DNA from 3 places in the Agarivorans sp. QJM3NY_33 genome. Region 3 is predicted to be linked to each of the others. Evidence: predicted binding sites of a transcription regulator. Region 3 holds the regulator's gene; each other region holds the start of a gene.
The links. The regulator sigma-54, encoded in region 3, starts transcription at its own class of promoters, with help from an activator protein. The targets are predictions, from matches to a motif close to GTTGGCACGNNNNTNGNNT.
Positions count from the first base shown of each region.

Region 1 (5,697 bases), 750 kb from region 3:
AATTGGAAATGCTGAGGTTGCCGCAGGTGAGGGTGCATTACAAACATGTAAGCTACGTGCGCTTTGGGCAAATAAAAAGTCATGTACTAAGGTGCCATCACGAAGTACAGCTTGGGCGCGGATCCCGGCTGGGTAGGGGCCAAGATCATGGCGCTGTAGGCTCGGGCAGTATTTACGTACACGCTGCAAATATCCAGATTTAAAGAATGAGTCTTTGGTTTCACTCAAGCCACTGCGAAAGTGTTGTTTGGCGACCTTCCAAAACCCACTGAAAGCTAGCATTTGCTTGATATCACAAAGATTAAATGCGCCTTTTTGATAGCCTTCGCGAGACCAACCCTGAACTGCATTAGGCCCCACCGTAATGGAACCGTTGATCATCTTGGTGAGATGTACGCCCAAAAATGGAAGTTCTGGATCGGGGATCGGGTAGATCAGGTGTTTAATGAGTTGATTATGGCGCGCAGTCAATTGATAGTACTCACCGCGATAGGGAATGATTTGAAAATCGATGTCTATGTCTAACATTTGGCATAAGCGGTCGGCCATTAAACCACCACATACGACTAGATACTGGGTATCAATGCTCGTTTGTTGGGTCGTAACGCGGATCCTGTGGGGATCTTCGTTTAATTTTATTACTTGCTGAGCGAGCTTTATTTCACCGCCTAGGTCTTGAAATAGTTGCGCTATTTTAAGGCAAATTTGTTGGTAATCGACAATCCCTGTGGCGGCTACTTTGAGAGCGGCTAAGCCGCAAATGTTCGGTTCCAATTCCCTGAGCTGTTGGCCATCGAGTCGTTCAACTTGAATGCCATTCGTTTGGCAGCGTTGTTCGAGTTCCTGCATTCTACTGAGTTCTAGGGGATTACTGGCAACTAACAGTTTTCCACATTGTTCTACCGGAATATGATGCTGCTTACAAAACGCGAGCGTTTGCTGGTGGCCTTGTTTACAAAAGTTGGCTTTCAGGCTGCCCGGTTGGTAATACACACCCGCATGGATCACGCCGCTGTTATGTCCCGTTTGATGCTGCGCCAATTGAGTTTCTTTTTCGATTAGCAGGATCTTGGCTTGCGGGTGGTGTTGCTGAAGCTGCCAAGCGGTAGAAAGTCCAACAATACCGCCGCCGATAATGATGTAATTGTACATTTTAGTTACTTTCCGTTTCGAGCATCATGCTGTCATTGTGCCCGAGCACTGCTGTTGATACAAAATTAGTGTGAGCAAGATTAAAGGATACAAGATGTTAATGATTATTGTTTAAGGCAATGCTAAGGTGAATTTATCGATGAGGAGTTTCGTTTAATGATCGACTTTACGATTTGGCATGGTTTGTTGCTGTTGGGAGTTGGCTTGGTAGCAGGGGTCATCAATACTTTAGCGGGGGGCGGCTCAAATTTAACGCTACCAGCCTTAATGGTCATGGGAATGCCCGCCGAAATCGCCAATGCTACTAACCGTGTTGGTATTTTTTTACAATGCCTCACGGGAGCCTTAGGTTTCAAGAAACATGGTCAATTAGACATCGAAGATGTGGTCCCTATCTTGTGGCCAACCATGGTGGGGGGATTATTCGGGGCCGTTGCTGCTTCTTATGCCCCCAGCTGGATCATTAAATATTTGTTGCTCGGTGCGATGTTGACGATGGCTGGACTGATACTGATTAAACCCAGTGTCGTTGCTGCGGAACCGGGAACCCAAGCTAAAAAAGTAAGGCAGACGCCCGCCGCCAAATGGAGTCTGGCCTTGTCTGGTTTTTACGGGGGCTTTGTTCAAGCGGGCGTCGGTTTCATATTGGTCGCGGCCTTAGCTGGCAGTCTACGCTACGATTTAGTGAGAGCAAATGCACTTAAGTTAGTTTGCACTTTGGCATTTACTAGCATTGCCTTGGTGATCTTTATTGTTCGTGACCAAGTGTTGTGGTTACCAGGGAGCGTATTAGCGGTGGGTTATATCATTGGCGCGCATTATGCGGTTAAATTTGCCATTAAGGCTGCCCCCACAACTTTGAAGTGGTTTTTATTTGTGATGACCTTAGTGGGCTGTATTGCGGCGCTTTGGTTTTAATTTGGAAGCATGCTCATGAATCGTTTGTTACTGGTTTGCTTTAGTCTGCTGTTGATGTCTGCTTGCACTGCTAAGCCTGAGGGTATAGAGCCTGTAGACAACTTTGATTTGTCTCGTTATCTGGGGACTTGGTACGAAATTGCGCGCCTCGATCATTCCTTTGAGCGAGGCTTAAGCCAAGTGACTGCGACTTACAGTTTAGCTAGGGATGGCCGAGTGAGAGTGCTTAACAAAGGCTTCTCTGAGCAAAAACAAACTTGGTCTGAGGCGAAGGGCATCGCCAAGTTTGTCGATTCACCAAAGGTTGCGCATTTAAAAGTCTCTTTCTTTGGTCCTTTCTACGGAGCCTATGTGGTTTTTGTATTAGATAAAAACTATCAATATGCGTTGGTTGCTGGACCCAATCGAGATTATTTATGGATTTTGGCGCGTCATCCCGAGATCTCTCCTCAGCTTCGAATTGATTTATTAAAGAAAGCCAAAAGCTATGGTTTTGATACCAGTCAATTGATTTTTGTCGAACAACGCCGGCGACGATAAATCATTGTTGAATCAAATTTGGTGCTATTCCTGAGCTGAGAGCTATGCGCTTTATGAGCAATATAACAGTGTTGCATATTTTGATTTAGTCACGAGGGAACCATGATGTGGACTAAAGGTTTGGTTATACAACGTATTGATTGGAATGAACAATTATTTAGCTTACGGATAAAAGCCGATATTGAACCATTCACTGCCGGCCAGTTCATTAAGTTATCGGAAATGCGAGATGGAAAACGTATCGCTCGAGCTTATTCTTTGGTGAATCCTCCTGACAGTGATTATTTAGAGGTTTTAGCCATTAAAGTTGAGCAAGGTTTATTGTCGCCCAATCTACATTCCCTGCAGCTTGGCGATTGTATCGAAGTATCCAGCAGAGCCTCAGGCTTTATGGTTTTAGATGAAGTCCCTGAGGGGAAGCATCTATGGCTGCTCGGCAGTGGGACGGGGATTGGTCCATATTTTTCAATGTTAGAAACTGCTGCGGTATGGCAGCGCTTTGAAAAAATTGTATTAGTTTATGCCGTCAGTTACGCTCAAGATATCGCCTATCAACCGTTGATTGATAAATATAAAGCTCAATATGCAGAGCAATTTATTTTTCAAGCAATGGTGACTCGCGAAGTTTATCCTGATGCACTCAAGAGTCGTATTCCTTTGGCGATCGCCAATGGGGCTCTGGAGCGCGCCGTTGGTTTAGAGTTTAAGGTAGACAATTCGCAAGTGATCATCTGTGGAAATCCTGAGATGATCGCGGATGCACAGCGAGAGCTAGAGCATAAAGCTTTGATTAAAAACCTGCGCAGGAAGCCCGGACAGATCACCGTAGAGCGCTATTGGTAGTGTGGATTGACTTTATTGTGATAGAATCGCTTGAAAATTACACTGCGTTTACAGCTGCATTCAGTTTTGCGGCATGTAAAGCAAAGGAATCATTTGTCAGCTTTTTTTACACTTAGCGTTTAAAATATCAGGTTTGGTTTGTAAGTTATTGTTTAAATAGATTAATTATAGTTGGCTTGAAATTTGCTTTGTATGAGGCAGTAAAAGATTAAATTTTAATAGCAGGATGCTAGTTGGGAGGCGTTGTGTTTAAACATATTTTGTTAGTAGCAAGTTGTGCTTTATCTTTGTCGGCTGTTGCTGCAGAGCAAGTGTGGGATTTCGATGATGGAACTCTGTCCGGAACAAATTATGGCAATACGCTAGATTTAGATGGTTTGAGTGTTCAAGGTTGGTCCGATACCGGGACTCGTCGCGAAGATGAAACCTTAGCGAATACTCGATTGAGTTATAGCGATTATTGGGGCCTGATGTCTAAAAATCAGGACGAACGCTCTGGGTCACCGAGCCATGCTATCGACAGCTTTGGTAATGACCATGACATGGTGCTATTAAGCTTTGATCAGTCAGTTAACCTGTCTGGTTTTACGCTTGGTTGGGCCTATGAAGACTACGGTTATAGTTCATCAAGTAGTGCCGATGTGAGCGTTCTCGCCTATTCCGGTAGTGATACGCCAGTTTTATATGGCCAAACTTGGGACGATTTGGCTGGCTTGGGTTGGACCACCGAAGCGGAAGTTGCGGATGCAGATGAATTTGCCTATCAGGCCATTGATTCCAGTGCTAGCTCTAAATACTGGTTGATTGGGGCATACAATCCGATATTTGGAAGCTTAGGTTGGTCTGATAACAACGATGCCTTTAAATTAGCGGGGGCTAAGGCGACTCCAGGTGAAGATCCTTTACAACCAGCAACCAGTGTTCCTGAACCTGGCACGGTGATGTTGTTAGCCATGGGTCTATTTGGACTTGCTTTACGTAAGAACAAGCGCCAAGCATAATTTAACTGAACTCCTTTTTAGTTTAAAAATACGAAATACGCTGTATTTCGTATTTTTTTGTCTTTTTTTTGCTGCTTGTTCATTAGATACTGCTTGTTGAATCAATTGATTGTTCACGCGAAGTAAAGGAAATGCATGTTAAGAATGAATAAAACGATTATTGCTCTCACGCTGCTGTTAATGGGAAACGTTACCTTTGCCGACGAACAAACCAATAACTATGAACTGGCAGTTAAGGCTTATCAATTAGGTGACGAGAATGAAGCCTTCATTCATTTGAAAAATGCCTTAAAAGCAAATCCACAACATCTCTCTTCTAAATTGTTATTAGCTAAAGTGTATTTTAATGCAAATAACTTAGCTGCAGCAGAGGAGCAGTTAGAAGAAGCTTTATCTCTAGGTGCGGATATTAATCTGGTTCTCCCCTTGCTCGGTAACGTGCTATTGCTGCAAGGGAAAGTTGACGCTGTGTTGGCGCTAGAGCAACGTTCTGCTGAGTTTTCAAAAAATAGTCAATTTGAATGGAAGCTATTACGTGGACGCATCTATTTACGCAAATCACAAGTTGAGCTCGCGAAGTTAGAATTTGAACAAGCACTGCAGTTGGCGCCGAATCAATCGAGTGCAATCAATACGCTGGCAACCCTTTATTTAGCTCAAAAGGAATACCTTTTAGCGGATAAATTAGTCACTCACTCCTTAGCAATTAACAATAATAATGAACGAACTTGGAAGTTGAAGGGTGATCTGGTCGCGGCTCAAGGCATGCTCGAGCAAGCTTTGGTGAGTTATGAACATGCTATTTCCATTGATCCAGAGGATCCTAAGATATTGCGTAGTTTGGTGATGACCAATCTTAAGTTGAATCGTCTTGAGCAAGCTAAGCATTACCTACAGCGTATTCAAAAACAAACCCCCAATGATCCGACTGCCATTCTGATCAATGCGACCTTACTCGCGAAGCAAGACGAATTTGAGCTTGCAGAGCAAAGCCTGGCCGAGTTATCCCAGAAAATTTCTGCAGCGGAAGGGAGTGAGTTAACTGACCCCAGTATGCTGCTGTTTATTCAAGGCGCATCGGAGTTTATTCGCCAGAATGATGAAAAAGCGCAACAGTATTTGAGTCAGTATTTAAAGGCAAAACCGAGTGACTTAGGGGCGACTCGAATGTTGGCCAAGGTTTACCTTCGCTCAGATCAGGCTTATAAGTTGCAATTATTGCTACAAGATAATTTCGAATACA
Region 1 covers NZ_CP194039.2:3,477,720-3,483,416, reverse strand. Annotated here, with positions in the region: gene lhgO (L-2-hydroxyglutarate oxidase) at 1-1,152, opposite strand, end outside; gene ACRRSY_RS15725 (sulfite exporter TauE/SafE family protein) at 1,309-2,070, shown strand; gene ACRRSY_RS15720 (lipocalin family protein) at 2,086-2,610, shown strand; gene ACRRSY_RS15715 (ferredoxin--NADP reductase) at 2,716-3,453, shown strand; gene xdp1 (exosortase-dependent surface protein XDP1) at 3,699-4,454, shown strand; gene prsT (XrtA/PEP-CTERM system TPR-repeat protein PrsT) at 4,590-5,697, shown strand, end outside.
Region 1: a site for sigma-54 is predicted at 3,624-3,642, ahead of xdp1 (exosortase-dependent surface protein XDP1). Genes of this name have one in related genera too.

Region 2 (5,697 bases), 420 kb from region 3:
TTGATTTTGCGAAAACAGGTCAAGTTAGTTGGAGCCAGTATCAGCTTAATCAACGCTATAGCATGCGTTTTGACGCCCAGTCAAAGCAACAGCGCGATCCAGAAAAGTCGCGACGCCTGTTATGGGATGGCTATTCTTTCTAGCGCTTCGCTTCAAGCTCAAATACCCCACTAAAATAACAGGGGAATTTGAGCGTCAATGCGGGTGTTCAGTATGAGACGGTGAATCTTTTTCGGCAAAAGCATAATTGTTTTTGCCATTAGATTTTACCGTATACATGGCTTCATCGGCTCGATTAATCAGCCTTTCTGCATCTTGAGCATGGTCTGGATACAGTGCGATACCGATGCTGGCTCCGATCTGAAGAGGCTGCTCGTTGAAATGAAAAGGAGCCTTCAAATTGTTAATCAGCTTTTGCGCAATTAATTTGATATCGTCAGGATCGCTAATGTCGCTCAATACCACCATAAACTCATCCCCGCCAATCCGTGCCACGGTATCCATTTCACGTACCGTGGCGCAAAGTCTTTTGCCAACATTCATCAGCACTGCATCACCAGCATCATGACCATAGCTGTCGTTGATTGTTTTAAAACCATCGAGGTCAATAAATAAAACAGCTGCGCATTTTTTGTGACGATGTGCCATCGCGATGGCGGTAGACAACTTTTCCCGACAGAGTCGTCGAGTGGCTAGACCTGTGAGGGCATCATGGTTGGCCATGTGCCGAAGCCGTTCTTCAGCGGATTTTTGCTCGGTGATATCGGTGCGTAACGAGATATAACGTTGCGGCACACCGTGTTCATTTAAAAAGGGGACAATGGTTGAGCTGACCCAATAGTGCTCACCGTTTTTCGTCAAATTACAAATTTCTCCTTGCCACACCTTGCCTTGAGTGATGGTTGACCACATGCTCTTATAAAATTCTGGTGAATGAACTTTTGATTTAATCACTCGGTGAGTTTTGCCGAGCAGTTCTTCTTCAGAATAACCGGATATTTGTAAAAACTTGGTGTTGACGTAGGTGATCCGACCTGAGCGATCTACGGCGCTAATAATAGCATGTTCGTCAAGCGCATTTTTACGGAATGCCAGTTCTTCTACCATGGTTTTAAATGCTTTGCTTAGATCGCCAATTTCGTCTTCCGTTAGTGATGGGAGTGCCGGTCTAAAATCACCTTCGACGACTTTCTGGGTGGCGAGGCTGAGCTTTTTAAGTGGCCTATAGATAATTTTATATTGGCTTAATAGGGCAATGAGTTGGCTTAATAAAACCAAGCCTATCACCATGTTTCTCACCTTATTAATATCCGAGATAACGGTTTGTCGCTTATCACTCCAGTTTACGTCTAACTCAATACGACCTAGATATTTCTCTCCTGAACTTAGTTCATGAACAATATGAATTAGTTGCTTGCTCTGCTTGTCATTTAGCGATGGTTTTACGATGGGGTAATAACGCTTGTTGTTATAGTTATATAGCGCGATGTTCTGCCAGCGAGACTTATAGGTTTCTTCTAAATATTCGAGGTGAACGTATAAAGCGCCCAAGTCTCGTTGCAGTAGGCTCTTGGCAATTGATGATTCTCCCAAAGTGAGCAATTCATAAGTATGTTTCTTATATTCTGTCTTGGCGTTTTCCAATTGCAGCGGGATCCAGTACAACTGAATAATCAGGCTTATCAGAATCAGGCCTATCAAAGGTGGTATCGCGAGCTTTAAATTAATTTTCATCTATTTATTTGGCGCCACATAGAAACGTTCAAGGTCCATTGTTTTGAGTGGTAAATAATCATCTAGGTTTGCCGGTCCTATACTGTTAATAGGGATCTTGGATAATAGTAACAGCCCCTTTTTTGAGCTGCCCATCTCTAATAAAGCATCACGTACTCGCTCTCTTACTTCAATTGGAACTTGAGGTCGTGCAGTAAAGGGGTGAGGCGCTACTTTTGCGGTGCTGTGAATGATGTTTAGTAGTTCTTTATATTGTTTCTTTTGGCGATTCAGGGTTTTTTGCACTCCACCGCCTGCGTCTGCTTCATCTAATAATACATTGAGGTAAACAGAGTCGTGAGTTTTGACATAGCGAGCGTTAAAGTTGAGGTCATATTGGTCTTTCAGTTCTTGTCGCATCAGTAGCGATGCGCCCAGTGCATTAGGCGACGGAAAAACCAAGGTCTTGCCATCTAGTTGTGTAGGGCTTGTGATATTGCTGTCTTTTTTTACAACTAATACGCCATAAAGCTTACGGCCATGATCGCGAACTAAAGGAAGATAACCAGCTTGCTGATTGGCAATCAGCAGGTGGTAAGGATTCATGTAAGCGAAGTCGTATTTGGCAGCGGCCAAGTCTTGCTCGAAATCAGGGATAGAGGTGGAGCCCAACAATTTAAATTTGTAGCCTGTTTTAGCGGTTAGCTGCAGCAGTATTGGATGCCAAATTTGATGCAGTTTATTGGTTTCAAATTGAGGCACAATCCCCACAGAGTAAACTCGCTCTGTTTGCGCTGTGTAACCAGTGGTACTGGTCGTACTTAAAATAAATAAAATAAGGGCAGTCAGTTGCTTCATCGGGCACCTACTTTAATTGGGGGGCATTATCAGCTTATTTTACAATATAGTCACAATGAGTCGTGTCATCGAGATTTCTGGTTATTTCTGGTGAGTATGTCACTTTTGGCAAACAAGATCGTGGCTTCTTGCATGGCTCAACTTATAAACGCTTGTTATGAGTGAGTACCATTATCATGTGTGGTTTTAAGGCGCATGAAAGTGGCGTTTGTGTAGAAAGTGGTCTTTATTTTATTTATTGGCGAACCAAGCGCTTGATTGGAGTTAATGGATGAAGGTTAAGGAGCAAGGAGTTGAAAAGTGGAATACATCAGTTTAAGTCCGTCGAATATTGCAACTGAGCATATCTGCTGTGCATTTTCGGATAAAAAGTGTCAACAAAGTTATCAGGCAAAAAAAGACTGGTTAACCCAACAATTTGAGCAAGGCTATGTATTCAAACGCCTCAATCAACGGGCAAAGGTGTTTATTGAATATGGTCCTGCCGAAACCGCATGGTTGCCGATCGTGGCGCCTAATTACTTGGCGCTTGGTTGTTTTTGGGTGTCGGGAAAATATAAAGGCCATGGGCATGGTCTATATCTTTTAAACCAAGCGATTGAAGATGCCAAGCAGCAGGCCAAACTAGGTTTAGTTGCGGTGGCGGGTCGCAACAAAAATCATTTTATGAGCGATAGCAAATGGTTAATTAAACAGGGTTTTGTGGTGAGCGATGAAACTGCGGATGGCTTCGTTTTACTCTGTTTAGCCTTCGACGAGGAGCTGGTACTCCCTAGCTTCGCTGCTCAGCTTAAAAGCCCGGGGCTTGTACCGCAAGGCTGTGTCGTCTATTTTTCTAATCGCTGCCCTTTTGCTGAATATCATGCGACTCAATCTTTAAGAGAAAGTTGTAAAAAACGTCATATTCCATTGACCGTTATTAAGCTTGATACTTGTCAGCAGGCGCAAAACTGCCCTTCTCCGGCAACCATCTTTAGTTTGTTTTACAACGGTCGGTTTGTGACGACAGATATTAGTGCATGTATGGATAGTCGGTTTGACAAATTCATTCAAGCTTAAGCTCGTATCGTATGATGAGGCGAATCTAAAGCTTGTTGCTGAAATGCTAATATTGAGCAGTTGTCGAGTTTTTTTACACATTTGCATCATTCCTCATGTACAGTTTTATTTACTTATTCGTAAGGCATTGAATTAAATGGTTATTTACTTGTTGGCTTAATTTTTGCTTTTGATGCGCAGACTGAGCGGTCGAGAAACCATCGCTTATCACGGTTTCACTTTGAAAACATAGAATAAATTTAGGCGACTTAGCAGTATCAGGAAAAGTTATATGTTTTATGAAAAATTTGGCCAAGCAGCAGTGATCGGTGTTGCCTTATTGTACTCAGCTGCTAGCCAAGCAACGCCTTTAAGTGATTACAATTTAATCCTCACTGGTGACTATAACTACCAAGGTGGAGAAGTCGAAGGACGAACCATTATTGGTGGTGACTTAAATGCCGCTGGGCAATCGCCAACTTTTGCGATTCGTGAAACCACCGTCCCTTTTGAAGATACGGTTACAGTTGCAGGCAATATCAATGCTTCGAATATTAACCTGAATGCTGGCAGCCTGACTTACGGTGGCAACTTAAATGTGAGCAACGTAAACCTAAATGGTGGCGGCTCCAGTGTGCAAAAAGTGACGGCAGGCGAGCAAGCTGCCATGGCCAGTAATATGGCTGGTCTTGAGTCGCAACTACGTGCCGATTCCGCATATTTTTCCGGTTTAACTGCAAATGGTAGCTTTAGCGCTAGTCACTTGTCTTATAGTGGTAGCGATGATATGGCGGTATTTAATGTCAACTTCAGTGAGGTGTTTGCCCAAAATAACTCTTTGTCATTAGCGGCTGGCTCGGCTAAAACGGTGGTTATTAACGTAGCCGGCTCTGCGGTATCGGTAGCCGGAGGGGTCAACCTTACCAGCGGTTTTGGGATCTTAGATGATGGCCTGAACATTGGCGCGGCGAATATTTTGTGGAACTTCTACGAAGCAGAAACTATCGATTTTAACAGTATCGCCTTTGTCGGCGCGGTATTGGCAATGGATGCCGATTTGGTTGGTGGTGCAGTGTTTGATGGCAGTGTTGCGGCAGAGAGTTTCACCGGTGCCAGAGAATTCCACAATACCGGCTTTAACTGGCAAGAGCCGCAAATTCCTGCGACGGTGAGTGAAGGTTCGAGTTCTATTTTATTTGCCCTTGGCTTAGGCTTTGTGGTGTTATCGCGCCGCCGTAATTGCATCTAAAATCAGCTTTAGCTATTTTCCTGTGCGCCTGTGAACAGCCCCATGCCTTGCATGGGGCTTTTTTAGTGCCATTTCGAACGGTTTGGCGGTGGACTGGCCGCACTTTTTGAGGCGAGTATTAAACGCCTTCAGATGGCCCAATGGTTGTGTTTATCATTTGCTATTTTGCAAATTTGAGTATTGATAATGTGATTCACCTGTTAGCGCTCAACACTAGTAATATTCGGATTAAAAACAAATGCTTAGTTGCTGCCTCGAAGTGTCGTTAACAAGCAATTATATTGAATCAGTTTATGAATGTAGATTATGGCCTCGCGGTCAGAGAGCTTTGCTTCATTGGATGGGAATTGCTGTTTCTCATCTCTAGTTAATACAAAATCTGCTCTGTTCGGAGGCGTTGACTCATATTTTACCGAATTATCAATTTGAGAGTGTGGCGCTGAATATTTTGTTCCTTTTCTTGTTTTTCTGCGGTGACTATTTGCATGCTTGTCTGGGTCCTCTGTGAGTTCATTTCAGGTGGATTTGATGATGGTGTTATGACTTTGGCGACTCAATGACAAAGTTGATCAGACCCGGTCGATGGTATAGATCTACGTCTTGCACGGGTTTCATTCCGATCTTTGTAAGCACGCGTTGGGAGGCAATATTTTCTTGTACAGCAACCCCATAGAGCGCATTGGCTATGTTTTGATTAAAAGCCCATTTTAGGACTGCATGTGCCGATTCAGTCGCATAACCATAACCCCCGCAGGCATGGACCAGGCCCATTCGGATATCGATAAACGCTGGGTTCGGTGCATATTCAAAGCCGATAAAGCCGATTTTTTTAGAGGCTT
Region 2 covers NZ_CP194039.2:4,651,727-4,657,423, reverse strand. Annotated here, with positions in the region: gene ACRRSY_RS21095 (carboxylesterase/lipase family protein) at 1-143, shown strand, start outside; gene ACRRSY_RS21090 (diguanylate cyclase domain-containing protein) at 196-1,734, opposite strand; gene ACRRSY_RS21085 (phosphate/phosphite/phosphonate ABC transporter substrate-binding protein) at 1,735-2,571, opposite strand; gene ACRRSY_RS21080 (GNAT family N-acetyltransferase) at 2,872-3,630, shown strand; gene ACRRSY_RS21075 (choice-of-anchor A family protein) at 3,902-4,858, shown strand; gene ACRRSY_RS21070 (GNAT family N-acetyltransferase) at 5,396-5,697, opposite strand, start outside.
Region 2: a site for sigma-54 is predicted at 3,781-3,799, ahead of ACRRSY_RS21075 (choice-of-anchor A family protein). Genes of this name have one in related genera too.

Region 3 (5,697 bases):
TTGTAGTCGAACAAACTATTCGAGAAGCACTATTTGAAATTACCGCCAAAGGTTTAGGTATGGTTGGCGTCGTCAATCAGCAGCAACATTTAGTCGGAATTTTTACCGATGGAGATTTACGCAGGATCCTAGATCAGCGTATCGATATTCATGAAACGCCAATTGGTCAAGTGATGACACACAACCCTAAAGTAATAGAAGATGATTGGTTAGCCTTTGATGCGCTTAAACTGATGAAGAAAGACTCAATTAACGGTCTATTTGTGCTCCATCAACAAACCGTAATTGGCGCTTTTAATATGCACACCTTACTGCAAGCAGGAGTCTATTAGTGAGTGTTGAAACGCCCTACGGTGCGGTCACCCAGCAAAACTACAGTTTAGCCAGAAATATAAAATTGCTCATTTGTGATGTCGATGGCGTATTCTCCGATGGTCGGATCTACCTCGGTAATGATGGCGAAGAATTAAAGGCCTTTCACACCCATGATGGCTTTGGTATTAAAGCATTACTCAATGCAGGTATTGAGGTTGCGATTATTACCGGCCGCCAATCAAATTTAGTCAGCACCCGCATGCAAGCTTTAGGTGTGCAGCATATATTTCAGGGCCAGCAAGATAAAATGCAAGCCTATCGACAATTACAACAAAAGCTAAGCTTAAGCCCCGAATACTGTGCCTATATCGGCGATGACGTGGTCGATGTTCCAGTCATGAATGCCTGTGCCTTAGGGGTTGCTGTATATGACGCCCATCCATTATGTAAACAAGCTGCCAAATTAGTGACTAAAACCGCTGGGGGTTATGGTGCAGTGCGGGAATTATGCGATTTAATTCTTCAGGCACAAGGACAGCTACAAAATGCTCAGGGCATGAGTATATGAATAAACCCACTTGGTTTTTTGCGGTTTTATTTATGGTGGCTTTGGTGCTTTGGCAGCTCAGCCCGTCAGATACCCAACAACTGACCGAAACTCGCGAAATCAATAAACCCAATTTTATTGCCGAACAGCTATACAGTGTTAGTTTTGGCGAACAGGGAAGGCCCCGCTATCGTATTTATGCCGAACAGATGGCGTATTTTGAGCAACTCAAGCACACCACTTTCAGCCAACCAAAAATCTTGGTATATCCCGATCCCAAACAACCTGTATGGCAAATCGTGGCCGATCAAGCTACAGTACAGCAGCAACACACGGTCATGTTAAATGACAATGTAGTAATTAAAAACTTGAGTCGCAGCAAATACGTTCGTGACTTAATTACAGACAGCTTGGAAATCGACCTGCAAAACGAAACCATGCATAGTGATAAACTCGTTACCGTTTATGGCCCATCCTACGAATTATATGGACGCGGAATGAACGGTGATTTAGCCAATGAAATAGTGACTTTATTAAATGATATCGAAGCGGTTTACCACAATCCACAAGAATAAATTAGCCTTTTTAGCAAGCCTGTTACTCATCAGTTGGGGGGCTCAAGCGCTTGAAGACGACTTCAATAAACAAATTGTCGTCGATGCCGACCGTCAACAGGTTAATATCAAAGAAAATCGCGTCACTTTTTATAGTAATGTCGTCGTGACTCAAGGCTCGATAAAAATGCGCGCCGAAGAACTGAGCGTTATCGGAAGTGAGCAAAAAGGCAGCGAAGTGATGATAGCAAAAGGCAAACCAGCCACCTTCTATCAGCTCTTAGATAATGGTAAGCCCATTGAAGCAGAGGCGAACGAAGTGCGTTACGATTTGAAGACTCAAACGCTTACGCTTACTAACAATGCACTGCTGAAGCAAGAAGAAAGCTTAGTCAAAGGTCAAATGATTAAATACAGCATTAACAAACAAGAAATGGTTGCTCAGGGCGACCAAAACAATCGGGTGACCACCATTTTCTTACCCCAACAACTCAACAAAGTTGCCCCCAAGGCCACGCCTCAACCATGAGTACCTTAATTGCAGAAAACCTTGCCAAAAGTTACAAGGGGCGCAAGGTCGTTAAAAACGTGAGTCTCAATGTTGAAACTGGAAAAATTGTCGGTTTATTAGGGCCCAATGGCGCTGGAAAAACCACCACTTTTTATATGGTGGTTGGTTTAGTCCCAAGGGACCAAGGGCGGATCCTAATTGACAACGAAGATCTGTCAAGTACCGCCATGCATACCAGGGCTCGCAAAGGCATAGGTTACCTACCGCAAGAAGCATCTATCTTTCGTCGCCTCTCGGTAGAAAAGAATATTTTAGCGGTCTTAGAAACACGTAAAGACCTCGATAAACAACAACAAATGGGCGCGCTCGATGACTTACTTGAAGAGTTTCATATTGGTCATATTCGCAAGAATTTAGGCATGAGTCTGTCGGGCGGTGAACGTCGCCGAGTAGAAATTGCCCGCGCTCTAGCTGCCGCACCTAAGTTTATTTTGCTTGACGAACCCTTCGCAGGCGTGGATCCTATTTCTGTTATCGATATAAAAAAAATCATTGAACATCTTCGTGATCGCGGTCTGGGTGTATTGATCACCGACCACAATGTAAGAGAAACACTAGATGTTTGTGAGCACGCCTATATCGTTAGCCAAGGCGAACTGATAGCCTCAGGAAAACCTGAGGAGATACTTAAAAATGAGCATGTGAAACGAGTTTATCTCGGTGAACAATTCAAGCTATAGTTAAAGTATGTCCTCAAACGCGATAATAAAAAGAAGGAACAGCGGTAATTAATGAAAGCATCTTTGCAGTTGCGTCTTGGTCAGCAATTAACCATGACCCCCCAGTTACAACAGGCCATACGCTTACTCCAGCTTTCGACGCTGGATCTGCAGCAGGAAATCCAAGAAGCTTTGGAGAGTAATCCTCTGCTAGAAGCAGATGAAGCGCAAGCAAATGACGCAGACTCGGCTGAATTTAAATCAGCCAGCGAGCAAAATAGTGATGCAAACAATAGCCAAACGGAGATCGATAGCAGCCAGATGGAAACTGGCGATGCGATTAGTCAAGATACCGTCGCAGACGATCTTCCGGTTGACTCAACTTGGGATGACATTTACAGCGCGAGCTCGGCTCCTGCCAGCTCTTCATCCGGTAGCAGCAGTGATGACAACGACATGTTGTTTCAAGGTGAAACCGTTGACTCCTTACAAGATCACTTGCTCTGGCAAATGCGCCTCACGCCTTTTAGTGAAATAGACCAAGCTATCGCCCTCGCCATCATCGACGCAGTCGACCAATCAGGTTACCTGACACAAGATTGTGAGCAATTACTTGAGGGACTACGTTCGATTGAAAATAATGATTTAGATGTCGAGTTAGATGAAATTGAAGCAGTACTTAAACGTATTCAGCACTTCGATCCAGTTGGTATTGCTGCCCGCTCTCTACAGGAATGCTTACTCATCCAATTAAGTCGTTTCAGCGAACAAACACCTTGGCTGAATGAAGCGAAAGACATCGTATCGAATCATATTGACGTATTAGCAAATCGAGATTTTCGTTTATTGGCCCGTAAAACCAAGTTAAAAGAGGAGCAGCTACGCGAAGTGATGCGGCTGATTCACACCTTAGAGCCAAGACCTGGTAATGCCGTCGAACCAAATCAAGCCCAATACGTAATTCCCGATGTCTCGGTGATTAAACGTCAAGGTCGCTGGGTGGTTGAACTCAATCCTGACGCGATGCCAAAACTACGCATCAATTCACATTATGCATCGATGACTAAAACCTCGACCAACGCCAACGATACCCAGTTTATTCGCAGCCATCTGCAAGAAGCAAAATGGTTCATCAAGAGTATTGAAAGCCGTAACGAAACCCTACTGAAAGTCTCTAATTGCATCGTGCATCACCAACAAGCTTTCTTTGAATATGGTGAAGAAGCCATGAAACCGATGGTATTGAATGATGTTGCCGAAGCGGTTGAAATGCATGAATCCACGATCTCTAGGGTCACGACTCAAAAATTCATGCATACCCCTCGCGGGATCTTCGAACTCAAATACTTTTTCTCTAGCCATGTGGCTACCGATGGTGGAGGAGAATGCTCCTCAACAGCCATTCGTGCATTAATTAAGAAACTGGTTGCTGCCGAGAATACCAGTAAACCACTCAGCGATAGTAAAATCGCTGATATTTTGGCAGATCAAGGCATCAAGGTGGCTAGGCGTACGATAGCTAAATATCGTGAGTCATTGGCTATTCCACCTTCTAACCAACGTAAGAGCCTTATTTAAAGGCCACTATAAAGGGGACGACATCTATGCAAATTAACCTTACTGGACACCACGTAGAAATCACTGAGTCTTTGAGAGAATATGTCCACACTAAGTTTACTAAGCTACAACGACGATTCGACCAAATTAATAATGTCCATGTTATTCTCAATGTCGAAAAACTGAATCAGATTGCCGAAGCCACTATACACCTAAATGGTGGTGAATTATTCGCCACTTCAGAACACGCTGATATGTACGCGGCCATCGATAGCCTCATCGATAAGCTCGATCGCCAAGTCATTAAGCATAAAGAAAAACTCACCAAACATTAGTCATAGTAATGCAAATAGATAAAGTACTAAGCTTGGACTGCACCCAAAGTGCAGTCCAATGTTCGTCAAAAAAACGAGCATTGGAATTGATCAGTGAACTAGTTGCGAAGCAACTCGACACCACATCTAAAAGTATATTTGAAAGTTTATTAAATCGTGAACGCATGGGCAGTACTGGCATTGGCCAAGGCATCGCGATCCCTCACGGTAGAATAGGCAATCAATACCATGCGACCGCAGTATTATTACGCTGTACTCCGGCGATTTCCTTTGACGCCATTGACAATCAAGCCGTTGATTTAATATTTGCCTTACTGGTTCCCGAAGACCAATGTCAACAACATCTAAATACTCTCGCTCAAGTTGCTGAAAAACTTAATGATAAGCAAATATGCAAACAACTTCGTACAGCACAAAGTGATGACGAATTATACACGATCATGATAGCCTAAGACTCTAATCGTTATTAGGGGTTATCATGGAACTGATTATCGTTAGCGGGCGCTCCGGTTCAGGTAAAACGGTCGCACTACGAGTATTAGAAGATTTAGGTTATTACTGTGTCGACAATTTACCAGTCGTATTATGGCGTCCTTTAATTGAACACCTAAAAAGACAGTACACCAAAGTCGCCATTAGCATCGATGTGCGAAATTTACCTGATGAACCCTCACCCATCGGTCAACTAATTCGCGATGAAGGCTCTGAGCTTAACCTATTAAGTATTTTTCTCGACGCGAAAGATGATGCACTGATCCGCCGCTACAGTGAAACTCGGCGGGTTCATCCACTGAGTCAAAACGACATGTCTCTAGCCAAGGCCATAGAATCTGAAACCGCCCTGCTCGCCCCCATTTCTCGCAATGCTGACCTAAGAATAGATACCTCGCGTTTATCCGTACATGAATTGAGTCAGCTCATTCGATCGCGAGTGACCGGAGAACAACAACAGCAATTAATTATGGTGTTTGAGTCCTTTGGCTTTAAAAATGGCGTACCCAATGATGCCGATTACCTATTTGATGCTCGCTTTTTACCGAACCCGCACTGGCAAGAAGAACTACGACCTTTATGCGGTCTCGATCAAGCGGTTAAAGATTATTTAGCCAAGCAGCCTCTTGTAGAGCAGTACATCCAGCAAATCGCTGATTTATTAGGA
Region 3 covers NZ_CP194039.2:4,228,587-4,234,283, forward strand. Annotated here, with positions in the region: gene ACRRSY_RS18950 (KpsF/GutQ family sugar-phosphate isomerase) at 1-332, shown strand, start outside; gene kdsC (3-deoxy-manno-octulosonate-8-phosphatase KdsC) at 332-883, shown strand; gene lptC (LPS export ABC transporter periplasmic protein LptC) at 880-1,437, shown strand; gene lptA (lipopolysaccharide transport periplasmic protein LptA) at 1,400-1,945, shown strand; gene lptB (LPS export ABC transporter ATP-binding protein) at 1,942-2,667, shown strand; gene ACRRSY_RS18975 (RNA polymerase factor sigma-54) at 2,719-4,224, shown strand; gene hpf (ribosome hibernation promoting factor) at 4,251-4,538, shown strand; gene ptsN (PTS IIA-like nitrogen regulatory protein PtsN) at 4,547-4,990, shown strand; gene rapZ (RNase adapter RapZ) at 5,017-5,697, shown strand, end outside.